DNA from 2 places in the Erwinia pyri genome. Region 1 is predicted to be linked to the other one. Evidence: predicted binding sites of a transcription regulator. Region 1 holds the regulator's gene; the other holds the start of a gene.
The links. The regulator CRP, encoded in region 1, controls carbon source genes, mostly activating them, when cyclic AMP is high. The targets are predictions, from matches to a motif close to ATGTGANNNNNNTCACAT.
Positions count from the first base shown of each region.

Region 2: the regulator CRP is predicted to act here: its motif matches at 2,684-2,701, upstream of Q3V30_RS06410 (YfcZ/YiiS family protein).

Region 1 is NZ_CP132353.1:409,455-413,895, reverse strand. It holds gene Q3V30_RS01875 (phosphoribulokinase) at 1-342, shown strand, start outside; gene Q3V30_RS01870 (OsmC family protein) at 380-793, opposite strand; gene crp (cAMP-activated global transcriptional regulator CRP) at 1,102-1,734, shown strand; gene Q3V30_RS01860 (YccS/YhfK family putative transporter) at 1,793-3,871, shown strand; gene argD (bifunctional acetylornithine/succinyldiaminopimelate transaminase) at 4,045-4,441, opposite strand, start outside.
Region 2 is NZ_CP132353.1:1,352,256-1,356,696, forward strand. It holds gene ccmI (c-type cytochrome biogenesis protein CcmI) at 1-290, shown strand, start outside; gene mlaA (phospholipid-binding lipoprotein MlaA) at 324-1,085, shown strand; gene fadL (long-chain fatty acid transporter FadL) at 1,149-2,432, opposite strand; gene Q3V30_RS06410 (YfcZ/YiiS family protein) at 2,806-3,102, shown strand; gene fadI (acetyl-CoA C-acyltransferase FadI) at 3,260-4,441, shown strand, end outside.

The DNA of each region.
Region 1 (4,441 bases):
GAAGCAGTGATGGATTCAGTGGTGCGCTCAATGGAGGATTACATCAACTTCATTACGCCGCAGTTTTCACGCACGCACATTAACTTCCAGCGCGTGCCGACGGTGGATACCTCTAACCCTTTTGCGGCCCGGGCTATCCCTTCGCTGGATGAAAGCTTTGTGGTGATCCACTTCCAGGCGCTGGAAGATATCGACTTCCCCTACCTGCTGTCGATGCTGCAGGGATCGTTTATTTCGCATATCAATACGCTGGTGGTGCCGGGCGGGAAAATGGGGCTGGCCATGGAGCTGATTATGGGGCCGTTGGTTAAACGGCTGATTCAGGGCAAGAAAATTGAGTAACGCCCGGTAAACAGGCGTTACTCCTACGCTCAGCGAACTACTTTTCCTCTAATTCGATCACTTCGTAGCTGTGGGTCATATTGACCCCTTTACCCAGCATCAGCGCCACAGAGCAGTACTTCTCGGCAGAGAGATCCACGGCGCGCGATACGGCTTTGTCACCCAGCCCGACGCCGCTGACGATAAAGTGCAGATTAATATGGGTAAAGAGGCGGGGAGCCTCTTCACGCCGCTCTGAGGTGAGCTTCACCTCGCAATCCTTTACGTTATGGCGGCCCTTCTGCAGAATCGAGACCACGTCGATGGCGCTGCATCCGCCCGCGGCCATCAACACCATTTCCATCGGGCTTGGCGCTTTATCCCCGGAGTTTCCATCCATCAATACCTGATGTCCTGATGAGGATTCTCCCAAAAACGTTAACCCTTCAACCCACTTGACCCGAGCCTGCATAACAAATTCCTCTAATTCATTTAGTTAACTTCAGATTACGCTTTAGCCTGAAAAACGGCAATGCGGCAGTTTTCCCACTATGCTGAAGCGAGACAACAGAAGACACTCGTTGAAAGCTGTGCTACAAACAAAGCTGTAATATTTTCGTCAGTACTCTACAAGCACGACGAAACGGGACAACATAACGAGCCAGGCTTTTCACAGAGGCCCGAATACATTTCCTGATGGGAAACGCTTGATTATTTCAACGCCTGACAGGGAACTCTGCCCCTGTATTTAGGCACGATGACAACAGAGGATAACAGCGAATGGTTCTCGGCAAACCGCAAACAGACCCGACACTTGAATGGTTCCTGTCACATTGCCATATTCATAAGTATCCATCCAAGAGCACGCTGATTCATCAGGGTGAAAAGGCAGAAACCCTCTACTACATCGTCAAAGGCGCAGTAGCGGTGCTTATCAAGGATGAAGAAGGCAAAGAGATGATCCTCTCTTACCTCAACCAGGGTGACTTCATTGGCGAACTTGGCCTGTTTGAAGAAGGTCAGGAGCGTAGCGCGTGGGTACGTGCGAAAACAGCCTGTGAAGTGGCTGAAATCTCCTATAAAAAATTCCGTCAGCTTATTCAGGTCAATCCTGACATCCTGATGCGCCTCTCGGCACAGATGGCCAGTCGTCTTCAGGTTACCTCAGAGAAAGTGGGCAATTTAGCTTTCCTTGATGTGACAGGTCGCATTGCGCAAACTCTGCTGAATCTGGCGAAGCAACCCGACGCTATGACGCACCCGGACGGGATGCAGATCAAAATCACCCGTCAGGAAATTGGGCAGATTGTTGGCTGCTCACGCGAAACGGTAGGCCGTATTCTGAAAATGCTGGAAGATCAAAACCTGATCTCGGCACACGGTAAAACCATCGTTGTCTATGGCACACGCTGATCGGCTCTGATCCACGGCGCAACAGCCTCTGTTGCGCCTTTTTATTTGGTACGGAGTGATGTGGCGTCGACTGATCTATCACCCTGAAGTGAACTACGCGCTGCGCCAGACGCTGGTGCTCTGCTTACCGGTGGCTGTCGGCTGGCTGCTGGGTGACCTGCAACGGGGCCTGCTCTTCTCTTTAGTGCCTGCCTGTTGCAACATCGCCGGTCTTGATACTCCCCACAAACGTTTCTTCAAGCGCCTGCTCATCGGCGGAACGCTGTTCGCTTTCAGCAGTTTTCTGATCCAGTATCTGGGCGGAAAGGCGGTGCCTTTACCCCTCATCCTGTTCACCATGACGATGCTGCTGGGCATCACCGGCGAGATCAGCCCGCTGCATGGCCGGCTGCTGCCCGGCTCGCTGATCGCCGCTATTTTTACCCTCAGCCTGGCTGGCCGGATGCCAATATGGGAACCGCCAATGCTCTACGTGCTGGGCACCATCTGGTACGGCGTCTTTAACTGGTTCTGGTTCTGGCTGTGGAAAGAGCAGCCGATGCGGGAAACGCTCAGCCTGCTCTACCGCGAGCTGGCGGGCTACTGCGAAGCCAAATACACCCTGCTGACCAGGCTGACGGATCCGGAAAAGGCGCTGCCGCCGCTGCTGGCCCGGCAACAGAAAGCGGTCGATCTGATCACTACCTGCTACCAGCAGATGCATATGCTCTCCGCCACCCGCTACAACCATCACAAACGCCTGACCCGGGCGTTCCAGGTAGCGCTGGATCTGCAGGAGCATATTTCGGTCAGCCTGCATCAGCCTGAAGAGGTGCAAAAGCTGGTAGAGCAGAGCCATGCTGAAGCGGTAATCCGCTGGAATGCGCAGACCATCGCCGCCCGGCTTCGCGTACTGGCTGACGATATTCTCTATCACAAGCTGCCTGAACGCTTCACGATGGATAAACAGCTACAGGCGCTGGAGAAGATCTCCCGACAGCACCCGGACAATCCGGTGGGCACCTTTTGTTATTATCATTTCAGCCGCATCGGCCGGGTTTTACGTACCCAGAGGCCGTTGTATCAGCGGGATTTGATGGCGGACCGCCAGCGCCGTCAGCCACTGTTACCTGCTATCAGAAGCTATCTGTCGCTGAAATCCGCCGCGCTGCGCACCGCCTCGCGCTTTGCAGTGATGCTGACTTTTGCCAGCTCGCTGGCGCTGTTCTTTAATTTGCCCAAGCCTTACTGGATCCTGATGACGGTGATGTTTGTCAGCCAGAACGGCTACAGCGCCACCCGCGTGCGGATCCAGCACCGTGCGCTTGGCACGCTGGCGGGACTGATTATCGCCGCCATCACGCTGCGTCTTCAGGCGCCGGAATCTGTGGTGCTGTTGGTGATGCTGGCGATTACGCTTATCAGCTATCTGTTTATCCGCAAATTCTATGGCTTTGCGATGATTGGTTTCACGGTAACCGCGGTCTGGTCTCTTCAGCTGCTGTCGCTTAACGGCGCGGACTTCCTGCTGCCCCGCCTGCTGGATACGCTGATGGGCTGCCTGATCGCTTTCGGCGGCATGATCTGGCTCTGGCCACAGTGGCAAAGCGGCCTGCTGCGGCAGAATGCGCACGATGCGCTTGAAACCTACCAGGATGCGCTGCAGATGCTGCTGGGCAATGAGCAGGATCCGGTGAAGCTGGCTTATCAGCGTATGCGGGTGAATCAGGCGCATAACGCCCTGTTTAACTCGCTGAATCAGGCGATGCAGGAGCCGGGATTCGATTCGCGCTATCTTTCCGATATGAAACTCTGGGTGACGCACAGCCAGTTTATCGTGGAGCACATTAACGCCATGACCATACTGGCGCGCGAGCATACGATGCTGACCTCTTCGCTGGCAGAACGCTATTTGCAGGATTGTGAGGTGGCGCTGCAGCGCTGTCAGCAGCGTCTGGAATATGACGGGCCAGGCTCAGAAACCAACGTGATGGATTCTCAGGTCGAGCTGAGTCAGGGGCCGACCACTATTCTGGAAAGGCACGTAAAACGTATTCTGGGGCATCTGAGCGTGATGCACACCATCTCCTCGCTGGCATGGAGTGCCCGCCCGCATCACGGCCGCTGGCTGATACGCAAGCTGAAGAGATCCTCCTGAGGGTGAGCTGTCTTCGGGGAAGTGTCAGGGTACTGATGTTGAGAAGATGGCTCTGCTGGTAAAGGGTTTCTGGAGAAGCGCCAGAGTGATGACATTGGAAAAGGCACTTTACTGGTAAAGTATTTCCGGGGAAGTGCGCGGGGGAGCTGCACAGGACAGCTCCCTGTGGCCTGTTAAGCGAGCACTTTTTCCACGGCTCTGGCAAAGCGAGCCATGCCCTCTTCGATATCCGTTGGTTCAATCACCAGCGAAGGGGCAAAACGGATCACCTCCGTACCGGCATTCAGGATCATCACCCCTTCGGCGGCCGCAGCGTTCAGGATATCGCGCGCTTTACCGGCATGTTGTGGCTTCAGCGCCGCGCCAATCAGCAGCCCCTTGCCGCGAATATCGCTGAACAGATCCAGCTTTGCATCAAGCGTTTTCAATGCTGCCACAAAGAGTTCACGACGCGATACCACGCCGCTCAGCACCTCTTCGGTGTTAATGATATCCAGCGCCGTCTCCGCAATTGCACAGGCGAGCGGATTACCGCCGTAGGTGGTGCCGTGTACGCCCGGCGACATGGTG
Region 2 (4,441 bases), 940 kb from region 1:
CTGCGGATGGAGTGTTGTATATTTCTGTTGCTGATGGTGTTTCTCCCGTCCCGGTGGCGGTGAAAAAATTACCTGTAGGCCATTTTCCTTTATCGCTGACGCTGGATGACAGCAACGCCATGATGCCGCAGCGTCTGCTCTCAGCGCAGCAGCAGATTCAGGTACGCGTTCGCCTCTCGCGCGACGGCAGCGCGAATCCGCAGCCGGGCGACTGGTTTGGACTCAGCGCCGTTACGCCTTTTGACGGTCACCAGCAGATGGCTGTTGAGATTAATCAGCAGCAGCCGTGACGGCGGTATTACATTGATCACAGGGAGAAAGATATGAGCTACCGCATAACGGGCGTAGCGCTGGCCAGCGTATTGCTGATTGGGTGTGCCAGTTCGAACACGGCGGATGCGCCGCAGGGGCGATCGGATCCGTTTGAAGGATTTAACCGTTCAATGTTCAACTTTAACTACAACGTGCTGGATCCGTATGTGGTACGCCCTGTGGCGGTGGCCTGGCGTGACTATCTTCCAGTACCGGCCCGCACCGGCTTGAGTAATTTTCTCAGCAACCTGGATGAGCCTTCCACCATGGTGAACTACTTTATTGAGGGCAAGCCTTATAAAGCGATGATCCACTTTAACCGTTTCTTCCTGAATACCATTCTGGGCATGGGCGGCTTTATCGACGTGGCGAGCATGGCGAACCCCAAGCTGGCGAAAGAAGAGGCGCGCGGGTTCGGCAGTACGCTGGGCAACTACGGCGTTGGCTATGGTCCCTATGTTGAAGTGCCGGGCTATGGCGGCTTTACTCCGCGTGAAGATGTGGGTGGGGTGGTCGATGACCTCTATGCTCCACTGAGCTGGCTGACCTGGTGGATGACAGCAGGCAAGTGGGCGTTAGAAGGCGTGGAGACCCGTGCTCAGTTGCTCGATTCCGACGCGATCCTGCGTAATTCGCAGGACCCTTACGCCTTTGTCCGCGCGGCTTACTTCCAGCGTCATGACTTCCTGGCGAGCGATGGTAAGTTAATTCCGCAGGAAAACCCGAACGCGGCGGCCATTCAGGGCGATTTGGACGATATCGATTCCAACTAGCCCGTTGCGATGCCATAAAATAAGGCCTCTCTTATGAGAGGCCTTTTGCTTTTGCAGAGGTAATCAGAACTTGTAGTTGAAGCTCGCACCATACAGCCAGGCTTTACCGGTAGAGTTGAAGGTATAGCCGCCTTCTTCAACCGTGACGTGCTGGCCATGCATCCAGGAGAGGCCCACATCCACTGACGCATCCTGGTTAAAGGCATAAGAGGCGCCGGCGCTCAGCCAGAGACGATCCTGATCCGGAATGGAAATGGAGCGATTCTCGGCAGGAACCGGGCTGTCGTCAAAGGCGATACCGGTGCGGAAAGTCCAGTTTTCATCATAGAAATAGGAGGTTCCGAGGGCGATACGGTAGGCATCTTTATACTCTTCGGTTTTCTGGAACAGCGTCTGTCCCTGGGTTCCGGTCGCTTTCAGCTCCTGGAACTGGCTCCAGCTGGTGTAAGCCAGACTGTAGTGAACCGCCCACTGCGGTGCCACTTTATGGTAGCCTGACAGCTCCCACATTTCCGGCAGGTTCAGGGTTAACGAGCCTGGAATAGTGCTGCCGCTGGTGCCGTAAGGCAGGCCAAAATTGCCTGCCTGATTAATTGGGTTAAACGCGGCAGGAATACTGCTTTTATAATCGCCATCAAAGTCGATTTTTACTTCGGAACGGTAGGTAAAACCGAAGCGGTTATTATCATCAACTTCATACAGAATACCGGCGTTCCAGCCGTAGCCCCATTCTTCACCCTTGAGGTGTGCAATCTGCGTATCTGCTGGCAAGCCCAGAGCCGGACCTGTTTCTCCGGCATAACGTTCGATCTTCGCCCGGGCATAAACCGCGTCAAACCCCACGCCAAAACTAAAATGTTGATTCAGGCGATAAGCCGTACTCAAATTAAAGTTAACGGTCTGCAGATCGGTTTTACCGGCATAAGGACCGGCTGCGTAATCATTATTAAATTCCGTCGCCAGACCATAATTAGAGGTTGCGGAAGCCCCAAGCCACCATTGATCGTTAATTGGCTGAACATAATGAATATTCGGTACCCATTGCGTTGGCGCAATATTATTGGCATTCAGGCTTTGGCCAGACTGACTTTCGCCGTCGATACTCACGTCAGGATCAATAAACACCGCGCCGATGGAGAACATCGGGCGATCCATCAGGGCCATGGTTGCCGGGTTGCGGCTGGCAGAGGCTGCGGTATCACCCATTGCGCCTTCGCCGGAATAGGCGCGGCCCAAACCTATGGCAGAGAATTCATTCAGTTGAAAGCCGGCTGCATAAACGTTTGACGTAACAATTGCCACTGCAGCTGCGAGCGCAGATTTCGCAAACAGGTTTTTATGGTTCATGACCACAACCTCATTTATTTGATTTTTATTAAACTCTGTTACATGAAGTAACAGGGAATTGTAAAGTCCAGGGGCTGACAGACGGCGAACAAATCAGACCAGTGGCCCCAGTATAGGTCTGACCTGTGCTCATGTTGCAATATTGTTTTATAAATATTTCTAAAATGATCCAAAAAAAGCGATCTGCTTAACAAAAAGGTGTGGACCCAAATCGAGCGTTCCTAGTCTAACTTGTTTCAGATCAATTTTAACTGTGATTTTCGTCACTTAATGGCGTTATCCCTGGCCCTGACCAGACAACTTTTTCCGGCAGGCGTAAAATAGACCCCAATATTTTACTTCTGCCGTTGTAGCGGCTAACCGGAGATCACTTATGACTCACGCTCTGAATAAATGCAGTGCAAATGAAACGGCCGCCTGCTGCTGTGTGGATGTAGGCACCATCATGGACAACACCGACTGCACCGCCAGCTGGAGCAAGCTGTATGAAACCCGCCAGCAGGCGGAAGAGGCGCTGGCGACGCTGACTGAAAAAGCGCGTCAGGTAGAATCCGATCCCTGCGTCATTGAGGCTCGCTTCAGCGAACAGGCCGCTGGCGTGCTGCTTGAGGCTGACTTCATCTTCAGCTGCCAGGCAGAAACGATGATTTTCCAGCTCGGCCTGCGTTAATCCCCGCCATGAGCGGGCATTGCCCGCTCATTATTCCCGAAGCGTGTTTCCTCTCGCAATTTTCTCTTAATTACCGTGCAGAACGCAGAAATCTGGTTAACCTTAGAGGTCAGACCTCTTTGGCAATGATGCCGTTTGGATTTCAAGGGTGACCAGAATGAGCAAGGCACTTCCTTTGCTGACGCGTCAGGGCGAACGCATCGCCATTACACACGGACTCCGTACCCCTTTTGCCCGTCAGGCCACAGCCTTACATGGCGTCCCCGCTATTGAGCTGGGCAGAATGGTGGTCAGTGAACTGATGGCGCGGAGCGAACTGCCGCCGGAGGTGATTGAGCAGCTGGTCTTCGGCCAGGTGGTGCAGATGCCGGAAGCACCGAATATCGCCCGTGAGATTGTGCTGGGAAGCGGGCTTAACGTGCGCACCGATGCCTACAGCGTCAGCCGGGCCTGCGCGACCAGTTTTCAGGCGGTTGCTAACGTAGCGGAAAGCCTGCTGGCTGGCACTATCCAGGCCGGCATCGCCGGAGGCGCAGACTCCTCTTCCGTGTTGCCAATTGGCGTCAGCAAAAAGCTGGGCCGCACTCTTGTTGACCTTAATAAGGCCAAAACATTCTCGCAAAAAATAAAACTGTTCAGCCAGTTACGCCCACGGGACCTGCTGCCTGTACCGCCTGCCGTGGCGGAATACTCCACCGGTTTACGCATGGGCGACACCGCTGAGCAGATGGCGAAAAGCCACGGTATCAGCCGCGAGCAGCAGGATGCTCTGGCGCACCGGTCACATCAGCTCGCCGCCAGGGCCTGGGAAGAGGGGCGGCTGGAGGGGGAGGTGATGACCGCTTTTGTGCCGCCCTGGCTTAAACCCTTTGCAAAGGATAATAACGTCCGCCTTAACTCCTCTCTGGAAGATTATTCCCGCCTTCGTCCCGCTTTTGACCGCCAGCACGGTACGGTCACCGCTGCCAACAGTACGCCGCTGACAGATGGTGCCGCCGCCGTGGTGCTGATGACGGAAGCGCGCGCGCGTGAGCTGGGGCTGGTGCCGCTTGGCTATCTGCGCAGCTACGCCTTTACCGCCACTGACGTCTGGCAGGATATGCTGCTTGGCCCTTCCTACGCTTCGCCAATAGCGCTCGACAGGGCAGGGATCACTCTCGGGGATCTGACGCTGATTGATATGCATGAGGCCTTTGCCGCCCAGACGCTGGCAAATCTTAATCTGTTTGCTGATGAACGTTTCGCCCGTGAAGTGTTAAACCGTCCCCATGCGCTGGGTGAGGTCGACCAGGAGAAATTCAACGTGCTGGGTGGCTCTATCGCCTACGGGCATCCTTTT